DNA from 3 places in the Rossellomorea sp. NPDC077527 genome. Region 1 is predicted to be linked to each of the others. Evidence: riboswitches for the same ligand, from Rfam matches in the RefSeq annotation. Region 1 holds a riboswitch; each other region holds the start of a gene.
The links. A riboswitch is a leader RNA that binds a small molecule or an ion and turns the genes downstream of it on or off. The one in region 1 is predicted to bind S-adenosylmethionine.

Region 1 (6,914 bases):
AATGTATGGGAACGAAGGGCAATTTCCACCTTACGATCTGTTGTTACTCCCATTCCTTTCTCATCGATCGTTCCGACTACAACCGCGGCTCCGTATTCCTTCATCAACTTGGTTACTTTCTCAAACCGCTCTTCACCGTCTTCAAGATTGATCGAGTTGATGATCACCTTTCCTTGAGAATATTTCAATGCAGCCTCAAGTACTTTCTCATCGGTTGAGTCTATAACAAGGGGAACTTTTACTTTTTTCACGACCTCCTGGATAAATACATTCATATCCTCCACTTCTTCACGATCGGGGTCCGCGAGGCAGATATCGATCACCTGGGCACCATTTTTCACCTGCGCCCTCGCAATTTCTGACGCTTCTTCTATCTTATTTTCAGCAATCAACCGTTTAAATTTACGAGAGCCGATGACATTCGTCCGTTCTCCGACGAGGATCGGTCTTCTATCTTCATCCTCATAGATAAAAGGCTCAATTCCCGATACAGCATGAGGATGAGAAGCGATGGGTTTACGAGGTGGAAGTCCCTTCACTGCTTCTGAAAGAGCGCGAATATGATCCGGCGTCGTGCCGCAACATCCTCCAACAAGATTCAACCAGCCTTTCTCTGCAAAGCCCTTCATTTTTACACTGAGTGAATCCGCCGTCTCATTGTAATTCCCTTCTTCATCCGGCAAGCCTGCATTCGGATAACAGCTTATATAGGTAGTAGCCAGACCCGATAAGGAACGAATATGGTCGCGCATAAACTCAGGTCCCGTTGCACAGTTCAAGCCGACTACCAGGGGATTTAAGTGTTCAAGGGATAAATAAAAAGCCTCGATATTCTGTCCTGCAAGAGTCGTGCCCATCGGCTCGATCGTACCAGATAATAAGATAGGGATTTCTTTCTCCCTGGATTCAAAGGCTTTACGAATTCCGAGATTTGCAGCTTTCACATTCAATGCATCTTGACTCGTTTCAAGAAGCATTACATCTACTCCTCCATCGAGAAGACCTTCTGCCTGTATCCGGTAGTTATCCACTAACTCATCGAAGCTTATTCCTCCAGTAACGGATAAAGTTTTGGTTGTTGGACCGAGAGAACCGGCCACAAATCTTGGCCACTCCTTTGTAGAAATTTCCTGTACCGCCTTTTTGGCGATTTCGGCTGCAACTTTATTGATTTCATATGCTTTGGCTCCCAGATCATATTCGTCGAGTACGATGGGGGTTGCACCGAATGTATTCGTTTCGATCACATCAGCCCCAGCAGCTAAATATTCCAGATGAATCTGATGGATGACTCCCGGTCTCGTCAATACTAGATTTTCATTACATCCTTCAAGCTCTTCCCCCCCAAAGTCCTCTGGAGATAAGTTTGCCTGCTGCAGCATCGTTCCCATTGCTCCATCGAGAACGATGATCTTTTTCCTAAGCTGTTCTTCAAACAAGGTGATGGTCATAGGGAACCTCTCTTTCTGTATTGGTTTTCTCTTGTATATAGTGGACAAGTTCAATGCTCATATCATAACGTACAAAAGGTGTGATGAGATAAATTCCGTTAAACAGCTCCACTGCAGTATCCAATAAGCCTTTAGCAATTTCCATACCTACCGTCCTAGCAATGACAGGATCAGTTCCTGCTTCCTTCATTCTGCGTCTTGTTTCTTCAGGGACATTGATACCTGGAACTTCATGATGGAGAAATTCTGCATTCCTTGAACTGATTAAAGGCATGATCCCAATAAAGATGGGAACATCGAGATGCTTGGTGGCTTCATGCACTTGTATAAGCTGCTCTTTCCCGAAGATCGGTTGGGAAATAAAATAGTCTGCTCCTGCTTTCTTTTTCCTTTCTAATCTTTTCACAGAAGCGTCCAAGTGACGGAAATTCGGATTAAATGCTGCACCTACTGAGAATTGAGTGCGTTCCCGAAGTGATTTACCTGAAAAGGAAATTCCCTCATTGTTCTGTTTAATGAGTTCAATCAGTTCAAGTGATGACAAATCATATACGGACGCTGCACCTGGAAAATCACCAATCTTCGCAGGATCCCCTGTAATGGCTAATATATTGTGAATCCCTAACGTGTGCAGGCCCATTAAATGGGACTGCAAGCCTATCAGGTTGCGATCCCGGCACGTAATATGGACCAGTGGTGTCAAATCGAGTTGAGACTGGACAAGGCTACCGATCGCATCATTACTGATACGGGGAGATGCTAAAGGGTTGTCAGCAAGAGTCAGCGCATCGATTCCAGCTTCCTTTAATGCCTTGGCTCCTTGAAAGAATCGTTTTGTGTCAAGATGCTTTGGTGGATCAAGTTCGACAATGATCGTTTTCTTCTTTCTTACCTGCTCATGCAGCAAGTTGCCCTTGACGGGAGCTGCAGACAATGGAACGGCTTTTTTCTTTTTCACCACTTTCTCTCTAACTGGCTCACGGCTTTTTAACCTCTCGGCCACTGAACGAATGTGGTCAGGTGTCGTCCCGCAGCAGCCCCCAATGATTCTGGCACCCTGTTGCCGTAGTTCATTACTGATATCCCCAAAGTAATCAGGTTCAGCTGAATAATAAAACCTGCCTTCTTCATAGTTTGGAAGGCTGGCGTTGGGATAGACGGAAAGGAAGGCCCGTTTAGGCAATGGAACTTCTTCCAAGGAGTTGACCATGTGGAATGGTCCCATACGGCAATTGATACCGACAACATCGGCCCCATGCAATTCTAAATGGTGAAGCGCGTCTTTTAATTCCATTCCATTCTGAAGGACTCCCGTCTCATGCAGTGAAACTTGAGCAATGACCGGAATGTCCGCCTCGCGTTTGGCAATGTCGAGCACAGTGGTTAATTCTTCAAAGTCATAATAGGTTTCAAGGAGAATACCGTCTACACCTTCTAATAATAAACAGTACAGCTGTTCCCGGAAGCTCCGTTTGATTTCTTCCAGTGGCACATTTTGTTTAATGGCTCTTATGCCCCCGATGGTCCCTAAAATATACGTCTTGTTTCCAGCTGCTTTTTTTGCAAGTCTCACGGCTGCTGTATTGATTTCCTTAACCGAATCTTCCAAACCGTATCTGGAAAGCTTTTGATAATTGGCTCCGTACGTATTGGTCTGAATGATATCTGCTCCTGCATCAATATACTCTTTATGGACTTTCAATACTTCATTTGGGTGAGAAAGATTCAATTCTTCAAAACATCTGTCCACTCCATATGAATACAATAATGTCCCTATAGCGCCATCTGCGATCAAGATTCTCTCTTTCAGTGCATCAAGGAACGGTTTCACGCCATCCCCTCCTTTATTATAAATTTATGACATTGTTTCGTTTGATCTTATGGATACTGTCTAGACCTTTTTCAAGGTCCTTTATCAATTCTTCTGCGTTTTCAAGTCCTACGGATAACCTCAGTAAGCCATCTGTAATGCCTCTTCTTTCCCGTTCGGCTTTTGGCATGGAAGCATGGGACATTCTCGATGGATAGGAAAGGATTGATTCAACAGCTCCTAAACTTACAGCAAACACCGGAATATTCACATGTTGTATCAGTTGCTTTACTTCCTCCTCTCCTCTCAATCGAAAGGAAAGCACCGCTCCTGGACCCTCTGCCTGACGGACCTGGATTTCACGCCCAGGATGATAGCTCAGACCAGGATAATATACTTCCTCAACTTCTTTCCTGCTTTCTAAGAAGCTCGCAATCTTATAAGCAGATTCTGAGGATTCCTTTAATCGTACGTGCAGGGTTTTCATCCCTCTTAAGAGCAGCCAGCAATCCTGGACTCCGAGGACCGCTCCAAATGAGTTTTGCAGGAAAGCTAGTTTTCCGGCAATCTCCTCGTTTCCCGTTACGGCAAGCCCTGCTAAAACATCACTGTGCCCTGCAAGGAATTTCGTCGCACTGTGTAGGACAACATCTACTCCCAGACTGATTGGTCTTTGCAACAGGGGTGTCATAAATGTATTATCCAGGAACGTCAAGCAGTTATTTGCCTTCGCAAGCTTCACAACCCCTTCAATATCAGTGATGTTTAAAAGTGGATTTGAAGGCGTCTCCATATAAATAACCTTTGTATTGTGCCTAATTGAACAAGCTACTTCGTGCAGGTCCTTCATGTTCACAAAGGAGTATTCGATACCAAACTTTGTAAGGACTTCAGTGATCATCCTGTATGTCCCACCGTATACTTCTTCGGATACGAGGACGTGATCGCCGCTTGATAACAATAAGAAGCTTGTTGAGATTGCCGCCATACCGGATGAAAAGGCAAAGCCTTTTATCCCTCCTTCCAACTCTGCTATCGTTTCTTCAACCGTTTCCCTGGTCGGATTGCCAGAACGGCTGTAATCGTAGGTCCCGTATTGGTCGAAATCCTGTTGATGGAAAGTAGTGGCGTGCTGAATAGGCGTAGAGACCGCTCCTGTTTCTTTATCAAATCCGTGAGAATGAATGAGTGACGTCTGAAGTGAAAATGGTTTTTTACTCATACGCTGGCACCTCTTTCTCCAATTGATGAAAAACATTCTCCAAGTCTGCTATCAGGTCATCGATAAACTCAATTCCTACAGAAAACCTCAGGAGTCTATTGCAGATCCCCAACATCATCCGTTCCTCTTCAGGAATATCTGCATGCGTCTGTGTAGCTGGGTAAGTGATAAAGCTTTCCACGCCTCCTAAACTTTCAGCAAACGTAATCACGTTTAAATGCTTGAGAAAAGGAGCAATCCATTCTTCTTTTTCGATACGGAAGGAAAGCATCCCGCCTCTTCCGGGATAAAGTACGTCTGTTACACCATCATGCTCTTCAAGGTATTCGGCTATTTGTCTTGCATTTTTTTCGTGCTGTGCCATTCTGAGGCTAAGGGTCTTCATCCCTCTTAATAAGAGCCAGCAATCAAAGGGGGCAAGAACCGCTCCGATTGAATTCTGAATGGTATAAATATCTTCCGCCAACTTCTCTGTGTTTACGATCACGGCTCCTGCCAGCACATCATTATGGCCACCAAGGTATTTCGTTGCACTATGAATTACAATGTCTGCTCCCTGAGTAAGTGGCTTTTGAAGTACAGGGGTATAAAATGTATTATCGACTATTAATAGCAACCCGTTTTCTTTTGCTAAACCAGCTACTTCATCAATAGTTGCTTCGTTCATCAATGGATTGGTTGGGGTTTCAAGAAAAATGGCCTTGGTTCTGTTTGAAATATGTCTTTTTATCAATTCATTGTCACTTGTTTCGACAAAGTGAAACTTGATATTATACTGGGCTTCGTACTGTATGAATAAACGATAGCTTCCCCCATAAAGGTCCTTCGAAACAATCAATTCATCCCCGCTTGAGAATAAACCAAGTATCGCCTGGATGGCCGCCATTCCAGAACTGAATGCAAATCCTCTATGTCCATCCTCCAGTTGGGCAAGTGTTTCTTCCAAGGTCTTCCTGGTAGGATTTCCTGTCCTCGTATAATCATAGCCGGTGGATTGACCGATCCCTTTATGTTCAAATGCTGTAGATAAGTGAAGTGGCATGCTGACAGCTCCGGTTCCAGGATCACTCCGGTTGCCTGCCTGGACTAATAAAGTATCAATATGTTTTCTCAACATTCTTCTCTCCTTTTCTTTCCTTGAAAATGAAAAGGGGAAAAACAAAAAAACCTTCTTATTGAAAATAAGAAGGTTTTATACATTCGTTCTCCCTCTTATCGTCCAAGTTGACATCAACTTGCTGGAATTAGCACCATGCCTCTTTGGCTGGTTGCTGAGGTGTCTTCGGGCCAGTCCCTCTACCTCTCTTGATAAGAAACTATATGAATTTGTGGAAAATAACTTTCCCATAACTTATAACAATGACGATGAAATGTCAATAACAATTAAGAATTATCTGAAAAAATAACGCACCCAATCCTATTTCTCAGTGGAGATTCAATGATAAATTCCCATTTTCTTCTTAATTTCCCTCAGGAACGGAATCGTGGTTTCACGGGCCTTTTTCGCGCCTGCATTTAGTATGGTATCCAGCACGTGTGGATTGGCCATCAGTTCTTCATATTTTGAGCGGGGTTTTTCAATAAATGAATTCATGACTTGAAAGAGCTCTTTCTTCGCTTCTCCCCATCCGATCCCTTCTTTGAACCTCACTTTCATCTTCTCAACTTGATCAACTGTTGCAAATTCTTGATAAAGTGAGAATATGACAGATGTTTCGGGATCCTTAGGCTCCTCAGGGAGAGAAGAATCTGTCTTGATCTTATTGATCAGTTTTTGAAGTTTTTTCGGTTCTTCAAACAATGGGATTGTATTGTTATAGCTTTTACTCATCTTGCGTCCATCAAATCCCGGAAGAACGGATGTTTCTTCCTGTATGACATACTCGGGAAGGACAAAGGTCTCCCTGTATATTTTATTAAAGGTTTCAGCTATGTCCCTTGCTATTTCCACATGTTGAATTTGATCCTTCCCAACCGGAACCAGTTCCGTCCGGAATAGGAGAATGTCCGCGGCCATCAATATTGGATAGGTGAACATACCCATATTGACTCCATTGTCTATTTCTCTTCCACCCTTTTGATTATCATCGACCATCGATTTATATGCATGGGCACGGTTCATTAAGCCCTTAGGAGCAAAGCAAGCGAGGATCCAGCTTAATTCGAAGATTTCAGGTACATCAGATTGGCGATAAAAGACCGCTCGATCAGGATCCAAACCTAATGCAAGCCACGTTGCCGCCACTCCATATGAGAGTTCTTTCATTTCAGCTTGATTATGAATTTTCGTTAGACCATGGTAATCCGCAACAAAATAAGCTACGTTGTAGGATTCAATTTCTGCTAATCTCAATGCCGGTTTAATCGCACCAACATAATTTCCTAAATGAATGTGACCTGTTGGTTTAATCCCTGTCAAAACTTGTTTACT
Region 2 (6,914 bases), on a different contig from region 1:
ATATGCCAGAAAAAGCGGAAGGGACGTAAACCATATTCATTTCTATTTGTCTTTTGCCTACTTTAAACTCGCAGTTATTGTACAGCAAATCTATTACCGCTTTAAGATGGGGCAGACAAAAGATGCCCGTTTTTCTCGATTCGATCGGTTTGCCGAGTCTTTGATTACACTGGGTAATCAGGCTGCATTTAATTCCAAGGAATAAAAAAGGGGATGATTACGATGCAATCACTATTAGTTGAAAAGAATGATCGGGTGTTGAATCTAATCTTAAACAGACCAGACAGCTTAAACTCATTTGATGAGAGCATGCTGACTGGAATGATTGATGCGTTAGAAGAGGCTGAACAAAAACAGGAGATCAGGGCGATCGTGATCAGCGGAGCCGGGAGGTCATTTTCTGCCGGAGGAGACGTGAAAACGATGGGTAGTGCTTCATCAGCCCAAGTCTATGAACATATCGGAATACTAAATTCTTGTATAAAAGCCATTAAGAAGATAGAAAAGCCGGTCATTGCCGCCGTCCATGGTTTCGCCGCAGGAGCTGGATTTAATTTAGCTCTTGCATGCGATTTAATCATTGCATCTGAGAGTAGTCAATTTGCACTGAGTTTTTCTAAAGTAGGGCTCATTTCTGATGGAGGGGGCTCGTATTTTCTTCCACGGTTGATCGGTCCTCATCTTGCAAAGGAGTTCTTCTTTACAGGAGAACCTGTATCTGCACGGAGGATGTATGAATTAGGGGTGATCAATAGACTGGTACCGGCTGATCGATTAGAGGAAGAGACAAAGGAGTTGGCTACTAAACTAGCTACGGGGCCAAGCAAAGCCTACGGAATGATGAAAAAAATGATTGATCGTTCATACACTGCCACACTTGATGAAATATTGGAACAGGAAAGAATCACTCAAACGTTGATGATATCAACGGAAGATCATGTAGAAGGAGTTTCAGCGTTTAAAGAAAAAAGAACCCCATCCTTTTCGGGGAATTAGGAGGAGTACAGATGAAAGCGATCCAATTTAAGGAGTTCGGTGGTCCCGATGTTTTGAAGAATGTGGATATTGACATGCCTTCACCTGGGGGGAGAGAAGTATTGATCCAGGTGCATGCCTCTGCTGTCAATTATGCGGATACTGCCCGGCGCGAAGGACAATATGTGGTAAAGACCCCCCTTCCATACATTCCCGGAGCGGAAGTATCCGGTATTGTAACCGAAGTCGGAGAAGGTGTGACCAGGGTCAAAAAAGGAGACCGGGTTGTAGCGATGATGGATTCAGGAGGGTATGCAGAATATGCCCTGACAGATGAACGATCGATCATCCCCCTTCCATATGGCTTGGATTTCAAAGAAGCGGCCGCGATTCCTGTACAGGGGTTGAGTGCGTATCATATATTGAAAACACTTGGGAGATTACAGCACGGTGAGACCGTCCTCATTCATGCAGCTGCAGGTGGCGTTGGGCTCTTTGCCGTTCAACTCGCCAAACGATTCGGTGCCGGTAAAGTGATCGCCACTGCCAGCACAGAAGAAAAGCTTCTCCTTGCAGAAGAAATGGGGGCAGATGTATTAGTCAACTATACAGAGGATGATTGGGAGAAAAAAGTCTTGGATGCTACAAGCGGAAAAGGTGTGGATCTCGCATTAGAGATGGCAGGTGGTGATGTCTTTTATAAAACATTAAAGTGCCTCGCCTATTTCGGGAGAATGATCATTTACGGTGTAGCAAGCGGCGAGCAAAGTAGGTTCTATCCATCTTCATTAATGGCCAAGAATCAGTCGGTTACCGGTTTCTTTCTTCCTCCTTTGATGAGAGATTCCGAACTGACCCAGAAAACCCTTCACGAGATCTTTCATTATGTGGCGAATGGTGATGTAAAGGTCACAGTCGGTCACGTGTTTCCGCTTGAAGAAGCAGCTAAGGTTCATTCCCTCATGCAGGGAAGACAAACCGTTGGAAAAGTGATTCTGAAGCCATAAATTTTAAAAAGGGGGAAGAAAGATGAACTTACGCCTATCAGATGAACAAAGGATGATTCAAAAGACCATTCGTCGATTTGTAGAGAAAGAATTGATTCCTTTAGAAAATGAAGTGCTTCGAAATGAAAGGGAAGGCAAGCCCAGTCTCTCTCCAGAAAAAAGGAAAGAGCTGCAAATGAAGGCAAGGGACGCTGGATTCTGGGGAATCAACACTCCGGAAGAATACGGAGGGGCAGATCTCGGTCAAATGATGATGGCCATAGTCTATATGGAAATCTCCAAGACCTTTGTTCCATTCTCCTTTGGCGGTTATGCGGATAACATACTTTATTACGCCAACGAAGAACAGAAGAAAAACTACTTGATTCCAACCATTAATGGAGACAAGAAATCATGTTTTGCCATGACGGAACCTGGAGCGGGATCTGATACCCGTAATATCCGTACCACAGCAGTGAAAGACGGAAACGAATGGATATTAAATGGAGAGAAAACGTTCATTACGGGTGGAAACGAAGCAGATTTTGTCATGGTCATGGCCGTCACGGATAAAGAAAAACACCAGCTTACCGGGAGAGACGGGGTCACCTGCTTCATTGCCGATAGAAGTATGGGCTGGAAGTCCGAATATATCCATACGATGGGTGAATGGGGACCGGCGAGCCTTATTTTTGAAGATGTAAGGGTTCCTGAGGAGAACATCCTTGGTGAAATCGATAGAGGCTACGACCTGGGCTTGGAGTGGATCGGTTTTGCCCGCTGGATCGTAGGTGCCCAGGCGGTTGGAGCAGCAGAACGCCTTCTTCAAATGGCCATCAACTATTCGAAAGAAAGGGAAACCTTTGGAAAACCTATCGCCGACCGGCAGGCCATCCAATGGCAGATTGCAGATTCTGCCGTGGAAATTGAAGCGGCCCGCTGGCTCGTGTTAAATGCAGCCTACACGCTGGATCAAGGAGAAGACAATCGTCATGTGGCGTCCATGGCAAAACTCTATGGATCCAATATGGGAAATCGAGTTGTCGACCGTGTCCTGCAAATTCACGGGGGGATGGGCTACACAAGAGAGCTTCCTATTGAACGCTGGTATCGTGAAGCCAGGTTATGGCGAATTTATGATGGGACCGATGAAATCCAAAAGCTGATCATCTCAAGGAATTTATTAAAGGGACATGTGAAACTGGGGCAATTTGTATAATTTGATAAGGAGGCAATAGGAATGGGAAAACGATTCGCAGGTAAGGTGGCATTGGTGACTGGTGGTAGCAGAGGGATCGGCAGGGCGATTGCGGGATTACTGGCTGAAGAAGGAGCAAAGGTGGCCATCATCGATGTGAATGAAGAGGCGTTGAATGAAGCAAGTGAGATATTTAAACCTTATGAACTGTATACAAAAGTTGCAAATGTCGTAGAATCACAGGAAGTTGAACATGCGGTCAAAGAAGTGTATGAATCCTTTGGTTCCCTTGACATCGTCGTCAACAATGCAGGAGTTATCAGGGATAATCTACTATTTAAAATGACCGAGCCTGATTGGCAGACCGTCATGGATGTGCACTTGAAAGGCTCATTCAATGTAGCGAAGGCGGCGCAAGTGTACATGGTGAAACAAAAGTATGGACGGATCATCAATATATCCTCCACCTCTGCACTCGGAAACCGTGGACAGGCAAACTATGCTACAGCAAAAGCGGGTCTTCAAGGACTTACGAAAACTCTTGCCATTGAGCTCGGACCGTTTGGCATCACGACCAATGCGGTAGCACCAGGATTCATTGAAACTGATATGACGAAAGAGACGGCGAAACGAATCGGAATCACATTCGAGCAACTGGTAGAAGCAAGTCTTCAAGAAATCCCGGTAGGAAGAAGCGGGCAGCCAGAAGATATAGCGAATGCAGTGGCCTTCTTTGCAGATGAAAAATCTTCATTCGTCAATGGTCAGGTTCTTTACGTTGCAGGGGGACCGAAAGCCTAAAGAAAGAGGTGCAGGATATGTTTGAATCATTTATCGGAAAACGTTCGACTCCCATTGAAAATCAGGTAGAAAGAGGAGCGGTTCGTAAATTTGCTGAGGCCATAGGGGACCCTCATCCTCTGTATGTGGATGACGCTACCGGGAAACGCTCCAGGTATGAAGGGAACATCGCTCCTCCCACTTTTCCAAGAGTGTTGGGCTTTGGATCGGTCGAAGGCCTTCATTTACCAAACGTTGGTTTGATTCACGGTGAACAATCCTTTCATTATGTAAGGCCATTGAAGGTAGGGGAAAGCATCCAATGTTACACGGAAATTAAAGACTATTATGAACGGAAAGGGACAGACGGGGCTCTGGGTTTTCTGGTAATTGAAGACGTGGGTGTAGATTTGCACGGGGAGAGGATTTTCACTTCCCAAGCGATTGTCATTATTACAGAAGCAGTCAGAAAGAGGTTGAGTAAATGACTACACTACAATCAATTCATATAGGGGATACACTGCCTCCGGTTGAATTGGCACCGGTATCGAGAATTGACCTGATCAAATACGCAGGGGCTTCCGGGGATTATAACCCAATCCATACCATTGATGAGGAAGCCCTGAAACTTGGCCTTCCAGGAATCATCGCTCATGGTATGTGGACGATGGGCAATGTGTCAAAACTATTCACTCCTCATTATGAAGAAGGGTTTATCAAGGATTACACTGTACGCTTTAAAGGGATGGTCATGTTGAATGATATGATTACTTTACGAGCTAAAATGGTGGATAAAAAGGATAACTCACTCCATTTTACTGTTACTGCAACCAATCAAGTCGAGAAAACCGTGATTGAGGGTAAAGTCGTCTTTGAGTTATTGACTAGTTGAAGAGAAAATGATGTTCAAAATATACGACATATTGCTTTCTAAAAATAATGTTGTAAATCGAACTGGGGTCGAATAAACATAAAAAGAATGGAAATCTCAAGAAAATGAGCCTAAAGACATAAATCCGATCGAAAAACTCGGGTTGACTTCTTGGTGGATTGTGATATTATTTAGAATATTAAAATTAATAACTCTTATCCAGAGTGGTGGAGGGATCTGGCCCTGCGAAACCCAGCAACCTACGTTATGTAAGGTGCTAATTCCAGCAAAATGTGAAGCCATTTTGGAAGATAAGGTATTCTTACCTGAACAACTTTCCAAAACGGAAAGTTGTTTTTTTATTCACTCTTCATATGGGTATGGTGGAAGATTGGGGGAATCAAATGACAAAAGAAAAGAGCCATCAGGCACAGTTTGACATGGTAGCAGAGAAGATCCAGTCTATGCTTGAAACCATGAGCTATGGTTCAATCACGATTGTCGTTCAAGATGGGAAGGTCATTCAATTAGAGAAAAATGAGAAAGTCCGAATCAAATAAGCTGACTAGACAAACTAGAGGCGCATAACAAAGATAAGGGACACCCTTTATCTTGTTATCGCCTCTTTTTATTTGGATAAGCATCAGGAAAAGGGGTGTATCATGTTAACCTATCAGACTTGGAAACAGCCAAACTTGGATTTCGAAGTGGATACGGTCTACAAAGGGGCGTTAAATGTCCTGGAATGGACGTACAGCCACTATGGTGAAAAAGTGGTATATGCATGTAGTTTCGGGATTGAAGGCATTGTGCTCATCGATCTAATCTCCAAGGTACAACCGAAGGCATCCATTGTATTCCTCGATACGGGCGTACATTTTAAGGAAACGTATGAAACGATAGAAAAAGTGAAAGAGGCTTATCCGGATCTACACATTCAAATGCAAAAACCTGAGTTGACAATGGATGAACAGGCCAAAGAATATGGAGATAAATTGTGGGAGAAAAACCCGAATAAGTGTTGCCAAATCCGAAAACTTGACCCTTTGAAGGATGCTCTGTCCAAGGGGAATGCCTGGATATCGGGATTAAGAAGGGAACAATCCCCCACAAGGAGACATGTTGAATTCATCAATAAGGATGATAAATTTCAATCGATTAAAATTTGCCCTTTAATTCACTGGACATGGAAGGAGATTTGGCGATATGTCCATAAACATGATCTGACTTATAACACCCTTCACGATCAAGGGTATCCGAGTATAGGGTGCTTCCATTGCACAACTCCAGCCTATGATATAAATGATCTCCGCTCCGGAAGATGGAAAGGAAAAGGAAAAACAGAATGCGGCCTTCATTGAAATGGGTGACAATACTTGCTTGAAATCACAGCGCTTATCATTAGTTTGTTCTTTGCTATGAACATTGGTGCCAGTGGAGCGGCTGCATCAATGGGAGTCGCATATGGTGCAGGAGCGATAAATAATATCAGGACCGCATTATGGATATGTGCCGCAGGTGTCCTTAGCGGAGCGGTACTGGGTGGAGGAGAGGTTGTCAAGACAATCAGTTCAGGAATCATTCCTCAGAATCTGCTGTCGATCAAAATCGTCCTCATCATTTTGTTATCTGCGACGATTTCTCTATTTCTGGCAAATGTCATCGGAATTCCGTTATCGACGAGTGAAGTGACAGTGGGAGCAGTTGTGGGTGTTGGAGTAGCTTATCAGGTTCTTTATGTAAAATCACTGATTACAATCATGTCATTTTGGGTGATTGTCCCGGTTGTCGCGTTCGTTGTCACATGGCTTTTCGGCTTATGTTTAGTGGGACTTGAAAAACGGGGGTACCATTTAGAAAAAAGATGGCTTGCGTACCTGTTAATCATCTCAGGATTCTTTGAGGCTTTTTCTGCCGGAATGAACAATGTAGCAAACGCTGTTGGCCCTTTAGTGGGGGCCGGTTTGTTGTCCCCTTCACGAGGGATCTTAATTGGCGGATTATTCGTTGCACTGGGGGCTGTATTACTGGGAAAGAAAGTGGTCGAAACAAACGGAAAAAAGATTACGCAATACTCGAAAGCGGAAGGAATCGTTATTTCCTC
Region 3 (6,914 bases), on a different contig from region 1:
GTTTAATTAGACTAAACGTTTTCAGAAAGGAGTTATTCAGTATTGCAACGTATAAAATTTATGATTAAACATTTTCTAAGTGAGCCATTGTGGTTTAAAATTTTGATTATTACCACTTTACTTTCTTCAATTATTTTTAGTAGTTCATTTTTTTCGTATAATGATTATTTACAAAGCATTTCTAAATTAGCTGCTGCTATCTTTTTTTGTGCTTATGGAATAAAAATGAGAAGAAATCTTCGAATTTCTGTTATCTTTTTTATATTAACAGCAATATGTGTTTATTTATCCATTCTGTCTATAACTTAGATTGATGTTTTTAATTCTTTTGAATTAAGACTGCAATATATTAATTCGGGCGCGATAATTTATTATCGTGTTTTTTTGCTGACATAAAATCATTGTATGAATGAATATTTTTTGAAATAATTGGTATTAATATTATGGGTTGTTTAGTTGAATAGTCGAACAGAATTTATAATAAATAAAGAAATTAAGCACAGGAGAATGATAGCCGACGAACGAGAGTAGGTTTAAAGATACAGGTGAATATCTTTCAGACTTCCTTGGTTATGTTCTTGTTGAATGTCCGCGTTGTAAAAAGTGTGCGAAAACTATTGGTCATCCACTAACCACAGAACCAAAGTTGGTTTGTGAAAAGTGTGGGTTAGCGAAGAGTTTAGTTTCTCTATCTTATGGGAATTTTACAGGGATTGGTGGACTGAATTTGTGGTTAACAACAAATTGTTGTGGTGATACCCTTTGGGCATATAATAAAGAACATCTGATTTTTTTAGAAAGTTACGTAGGTGCGTTAGTTAGAGAGCGTGTGCCTAATATAAATCAAAGTGTTGCGAGCAGACTTCCAGGATGGATAAAGAGTGTTAAAAACAGGGATGCTGTTTTAAAGTGCATTGAAAAACTTTGGCGGCAATTGGAAAATGAATAATTCTCTTTCTTGTTGAGATATCAGGAGTAATAACTGAAGATCAATTAATTGAACAGGCTATATCCATTCTTCCATTATCGGGCAGTTTAATTCAACAAATGATTGTTATTAAATCCGATGTGCACCCAATACAAAGTATATGATCTGTCGATTGATTGAGAGAATGTCAGAGGAGATATGTTAAATGATAGGCTTGTATATTTTAGGCTTAATTTTTATGTGCCTTATGGTGGGGGTTATATTTATTCGTAAGCATTTTAACAAAGCGGGTTATAATCATGGGCAAAAAAGAGATGCTATGATTGTACTTGGTTATCCCGCAAAAAAGGATGGAAGAATGACTCCAATTTTGCGAGAGCGAATCAATAAAGCAAAAGACCTCTATCACACTGGAATTGCTGAAGTAGTTATTTGTTCGGGAGCATCTGTCGCAAATAACCATGTTGAGGCAGAAATCATGGCAAGAGCCTTAGTGGAATTAGGCGTGGATGGTAGCAAAATCATACGAGAAACAAAAGCGAGGGGCACTTATGAAAATTTGGTGAAATCACGAGAAATCATGCACGAGAGAGGGCTGAACAAAGCGGTTATCGTCACCTCACCTTGGCATTTGCGAAAAGCTAGTTCATATGCGTTTCGGCTAGGAATTGACCATACCTTGGAAAAGTCTAAAGTGCCAAAAGAATTCGTCATAGGATTAGGAATCATTTATGTTTACATATACATACAGATGTTCATCATTTATTTGCGTTTTTATAAGGGAAGACAATGAAACTTACTCCATTAAGAAGTGTGAAAATGTCTCTGTTCTAGTAAGAAAAGGTTTAGTCAGAATTTATTCAACTAACTGGGGCTTATCTTGTAAATGATAAGCTCCTTTTTGCATGGGGGAAACAATGATGGCTTAGTTCCATTACAGGTTGATATAGAAGCAGATATAGGAACGTATATTGAACCAAACGTGTGGTTAGAACATCAGTTAAAATAATGAAAATAGTCTTTCTTAAAAGGGGGCAATAACTATAAATCAGTTAAATGATCTGTTATTGCCCTTCTTCAATTATACGGTAGATTTATGGAATAATATGTTAATATTAAATTAGATGATTCAGAGGGGGAGATTGTAATAAAGAGGGTATATTTTTTACATGGATTTATGGGTACTGGAGAAACTCATTTCTCTAACCAAGTTTCTAGTTTAGGTGATGGTTATGAAGCGATCCTAATTGATTTACCAGGACACGGGAACTCACCAGTCGAGGCTTCTGATAACTATTTTGAAGATGCTCTAAAATACGTCATTTCTCAAATGAAACAAGAAGGAGAAGTATTTCTGGTTGGCTTGTCTTTAGGAGCATCTTTAGCTATACATATTGCCCTGAGAGAGCCAGAGTTAGTAAAAGGTATAGTGCTCACTGGTTATTCGCCGTATATTCCTGAAGAGTTAATTAGTGTTATGGAGAAACAATATGAATTCTTCTTAAATATTGAGGAAAACGATAAAGAGACAGCAGAGTACTTTATGTCCCTGCACGGAGATAAATGGCATAAGACCTTAAAAAAGGTTTTGTATCAGATGACTTATAAGTATCCAAGTGCTACCCCTGAAGAAATAAAGAGTATAAGAGTTCCAATGTTAATACTTAATGGGAGTAATGAAATGCACGAAGTAGAGGCAGCGGCTTATATGAAGAAACTGAATAATGATATTAGAGTTGGATTAGTTCCTGATACAGGACATACAGTAAATATTGAAGAGCCAGCAATATATAACAAGATACTTACAACATTTTTAGAAGCTAATCTATAACACTAATTCATTAAAATCCTTATTCCTTTATTGGGGCAATAACAGAAGGTCAGTTACTCAGATCAAGGTCGTTGCCCTAATAAATTATCGGGCACAATAATGGAAGATTCGAAACCTTAATTGGGATTTTTTCTAATTAAGGGTGCACTCCACTCAAAGCGATTCAATATTAAAAATCTCAATCTCTATGAAAAAGGGGGTAAGTATGAAAAGGTTAGTTATAATAACAGTAGGTAAAACCCATAGTGGAAAAACTACATTTGCAAAAGCTTTAGAAAGCAAGTTAAATAATTCTTTTATAATGGACCAAGATAATAACGCTGAATTTTTAAATACATATTATAAGAATCTATTACCAAAACAAGGACCTAACATTCTAAAGCATTCTGTATCACAGGTGATTGTTGATTATGCTAAAGAACACACGGACTTTCATATTATTGCTAGTAGTGCAAACCTTACTAGAAAAGGGAGAAAGTATTTACTAGAAAAAGTATATGATAAAAATGCGTTTGTAAGTATCTTGGTTCATTTTGATATTCCTGATGAAGTTCTTTATGAAAGAGTAATTAAAAGTAAACGAAGTACCAATATACTTAGGGGAGCTTATTCTAACTTTAAGGAAGTACTCTATAGTCAACAGAGCGGTTCTATGAATAAAGATGTTGTGGACCCTGAAGAAGGGGAAGCAGATTATTTATTTGTAATTAGAGATAATAAGGATGTTGATTCTGTAATTAAAGAAATCGTTCATATTGCTAACTGTTTTTGATTCAAATTCATCCTAATATTAAGCTAAAAGGAAAGCCTTAAGAAAACCTGAAACTATTTAGTGCAGGTTAGCAGGTAATGAATTGGTTCATCTTAAAGTTCCCATTCCTAAGAACCTAATATAAGTACATTGATCCCTTGAAGGATTAATGTACTTTTTTGTTGAATTACATTAACAGAAATCTAAACTGGGGTGAAATATAAAAAAGGGAGAACGTTTTTTCATTAAATCTTACTTTAAAGTTTTAGAGAGGGGAAACGAGATGGATCCTATTTTAATAGATGTTCCGTTACAAATCGAAACAGATAGACTCATTCTTCGAGCACCGCAACAAGCTGGGGACGGGAAGGTAGTACACCAAGCGATTAAGGATTCAATTAATGAGCTGAAGAAATGGTTGGTTTTATTTCAGTCCATTCCTACTGTTGAAGAAACAGAAATTCTCCTGAGGAACGCCCATATCGATTTTTTGAAAAGAGAATGCCTTCGCTATCTTATCTTTCATAAGGATACGAATGATTTTATTGGAACGGCTAGCCTTCACAGAATGAATTGGAAGATTTCAAAATGTGAGATTGGATATTGGATTAACTCGCCATTTAGTGGCAATGGATATATGACAGAAGCTGTAGGTGAGTTAACGAACCTTGGCTTTCAGAAATTCAAGTTTAGAAGAATTGAAATAAGATGTGAATCAGCAAACAATAAAAGTCGTTCGGTCGCAGCAAAACTAGGTTTTGAATTGGAAGGAACCTTACGGAATGATGATTTATCCGCAGATGGCAGCAAGATAACTGACACTTGTATTTATTCAATCATTAAGTAAACATTATTGAAAATAAATCAAAAAGGATTTTAATATTCAAAAACAGGATTGACAATCCAACTAGAATCCTTTACCATTACCCTAATGCAAAAACACATCATAACTTTAATTTAATAAAGCGATATCTTCTTATCCAGAGAGGTGGAGGGACTGGCCCTGTGATACCTCGGCAACGGGTTCTTAATGAATACCGTGCCAATTCCATCAAGTCATATGACTTGAAAGATGAGAAGAGCGGGACATATACATATTTTTGTGCCTCTCTTCTTATGAAGGGGGGCACTTTTTATTTGAGCCAGGACAGGATTCAAGAAGAATACATAGCGAAAGGAGCAAGTCCTGTATGATCAGAGTTCAGAATGTTACGAAAGTTTTTGAGACGAAGGATGGACCGTTCACCGCATTGAAGGATGTTTCCTTTGAAGTGAAGAAGGGAGAGATTTACGGCGTGATCGGATTCAGTGGAGCGGGAAAAAGCACGCTTGTCCGATGTCTCAATTTTTTAGAGAAACCATCATCGGGTGATATTTTCATAGAAGGGCGCAGCCTGAAAGATCAGTCGGCCATCGATTTGAGGAAAGAGCGGCACCGTATCGGGATGATCTTTCAGCACTTTAATCTGTTTCAATCCCGGACGGTGGCAGGGAATATCGCCTATCCTCTGAAACTGGCAAAATGGCCGAAAGAAAAAATCAGCGAGAGAGTAAAGGAGTTGCTCGCGTTTGTCGGACTCGAAGATAAAGCGAAGCATTATCCCGATGAACTGTCAGGAGGGCAGAAGCAGAGGGTAGGGATAGCAAGAGCACTGGCGACATCGCCTTCGATTCTGCTCTGCGATGAAGCGACATCCGCCCTTGATCCTCAGACGACGGAATCGATTCTGAACTTATTAAAGAGAATCAACGCGGAGTATGGGATTACGATTGTGATGATCACCCACGAAATGGGGGTCATCCGGGAAATCTGTGACAAGGTCGCGGTGATGGAAAATGGAGAAATCGTGGAAGAGGGAAGCGTCTTCGATATCTTCTCCAACCCGCAGACCTCGACAACGAGAAACTTTGTGAAGAGCGTCATGAATGATCAGCTGCCGGCATCGGTTCTAGACAAATTGAATGACAGCAAAGAAGGGCGCATCTGCCGCCTCATTTTCAAAGGTGATTCAACGGGCGCGCCGATTCTTTCTGAAACGGCCAAGACATTCAATGCCCATATCAATGTATTATTCGGCCAGATCACGGAACTCCAGGGCAAGCCGTTCGGGAATCTCATCGTACAGATCATCGGCAGCCAGAACGAAACGGAAGAAATCTTGGATTATTGGAAGAACAGATTATTCGTAAGCGAGGTGGAGAAGCGTGCAAGTTAACTGGGAATTATTCTGGCCAAGAATTATTGAAGCGACATGGGATACCGTGGCGATGGTGTCATTCTCCCTTCTATTTGCCACGTTGATCGGGCTTCCCCTCGGCATCATCGTCGTGGTGACGAGGAAGGGGCACTTACTTGAACATAAAGCCGTCTTTTCCGTATTGAGCAGCATCATCAACGTGTTTCGTTCGATTCCGTTCATCATCTTGATGGTGGCCATCATCCCTTTTACAAGATTGGTAGTGGGGACGTCGATCGGAACGGGGGCGGCTGTCGTACCGCTGGTCGTATTTGCCGCACCGTATATTGCAAGACTGGTAGAGAGTTCGCTCCTTGAAGTGGAACCGGGTGTCATTGAAGCGGCGGAGTCCATGGGGGCCGGGCCGTGGCAGATCATCTTCGGGATCCTCATCCCGGAAGCACTGAGTACACTGGTCCTGAATATCACGATTGCGACCATCGGCCTTGTCGGTGCATCGGCCATGGCCGGGGCAGTCGGTGGCGGTGGCCTTGGAGATCTGGCCATCGCATACGGATATCAGCGATTTGAAACATCCGTCATGATCGTGACCGTTATCATTTTAATCGTGATGGTGCAGGGACTGCAGACGGCAGGGAATACATTATCAAAAATCATCAGGAGACGTTAGGAGAGAGGAATATGAAAAAATCAATCAGTCTAGCAGGTATCGCCATCCTATTAATCACCATTATCTTGAGCGGTTGCTCGGGAAACAGTGCATCCGGTTCAGGTGAAAAAGAAGTGGTTAAAGTCGGTGTGAATGGATCTGGGGTGCCGATTTGGGAGTATATGAAAGAGAAAGCAGCAAAGGAAGGGATTGACATCGAGATTGTGGAGTTTGCCGATTACGTGAGACCGAACCAGGCGCTGGCCGATGGGGATATCGACCTGAACGCCTTCCAGACGATTTCGTATTTTGATTCTTTCGTGGAAGAACATAATCTGGATCTTGTACCGATCGGCTCGACGATCATCGCGCCGATGGGCATCTATTCGGAAAAATATAAATCGGTAGAAGACTTACCGAAAGGCAGTAAAGTAGCCGTTCCTCAAGAGGCGACGAACCTTGGTCGTGCCCTTCTCCTACTAGAGGAAGCAGGTTTGATACAACTGAAAGAAGGATTTGATCAGTCACAGGGTCTTGAAGCCATCAAAGAAAATCCG

Region 2: it holds a riboswitch for S-adenosylmethionine, as region 1 does, so the genes downstream of both, ACIGG7_RS15610 (YezD family protein) here and ACIGG7_RS21195 (methionine biosynthesis PLP-dependent protein) in region 1, are expected to answer to the same signal.
Region 3: it holds a riboswitch for S-adenosylmethionine, as region 1 does, so the genes downstream of both, ACIGG7_RS08790 (methionine ABC transporter ATP-binding protein) here and ACIGG7_RS21195 (methionine biosynthesis PLP-dependent protein) in region 1, are expected to answer to the same signal.

Annotation. Positions count from the first base shown of each region.
Region 1 covers NZ_JBITVL010000008.1:53,928-60,841, forward strand. Annotated here, with positions in the region: gene metH (methionine synthase) at 1-1,451, opposite strand, end outside; gene ACIGG7_RS21185 (bifunctional homocysteine S-methyltransferase/methylenetetrahydrofolate reductase) at 1,432-3,282, opposite strand; gene metC (cystathionine beta-lyase) at 3,299-4,483, opposite strand; gene ACIGG7_RS21195 (methionine biosynthesis PLP-dependent protein) at 4,476-5,600, opposite strand; SAM riboswitch class I at 5,693-5,798, opposite strand; gene ACIGG7_RS21200 (tryptophan--tRNA ligase) at 5,919-6,914, opposite strand, start outside.
Region 2 covers NZ_JBITVL010000004.1:241,306-248,219, reverse strand. Annotated here, with positions in the region: gene ACIGG7_RS15645 (phosphotransferase family protein) at 1-205, shown strand, start outside; gene ACIGG7_RS15640 (enoyl-CoA hydratase/isomerase family protein) at 217-996, shown strand; gene ACIGG7_RS15635 (quinone oxidoreductase family protein) at 1,008-1,982, shown strand; gene ACIGG7_RS15630 (acyl-CoA dehydrogenase family protein) at 2,005-3,180, shown strand; gene fabG (3-oxoacyl-ACP reductase FabG) at 3,202-3,960, shown strand; gene ACIGG7_RS15620 (MaoC family dehydratase N-terminal domain-containing protein) at 3,978-4,427, shown strand; gene ACIGG7_RS15615 (MaoC/PaaZ C-terminal domain-containing protein) at 4,424-4,831, shown strand; SAM riboswitch class I at 5,023-5,128, shown strand; gene ACIGG7_RS15610 (YezD family protein) at 5,251-5,370, shown strand; gene ACIGG7_RS15605 (phosphoadenylyl-sulfate reductase) at 5,473-6,171, shown strand; gene ACIGG7_RS15600 (sulfate permease) at 6,229-6,914, shown strand, end outside.
Region 3 covers NZ_JBITVL010000002.1:704,242-711,155, reverse strand. Annotated here, with positions in the region: gene ACIGG7_RS08815 (hypothetical protein) at 728-949, shown strand; gene ACIGG7_RS08810 (YdcF family protein) at 1,134-1,721, shown strand; gene ACIGG7_RS08805 (alpha/beta fold hydrolase) at 2,043-2,759, shown strand; gene ACIGG7_RS08800 (AAA family ATPase) at 2,965-3,531, shown strand; gene ACIGG7_RS08795 (GNAT family N-acetyltransferase) at 3,794-4,357, shown strand; SAM riboswitch class I at 4,484-4,589, shown strand; gene ACIGG7_RS08790 (methionine ABC transporter ATP-binding protein) at 4,701-5,726, shown strand; gene ACIGG7_RS08785 (methionine ABC transporter permease) at 5,716-6,378, shown strand; gene ACIGG7_RS08780 (MetQ/NlpA family ABC transporter substrate-binding protein) at 6,390-6,914, shown strand, end outside.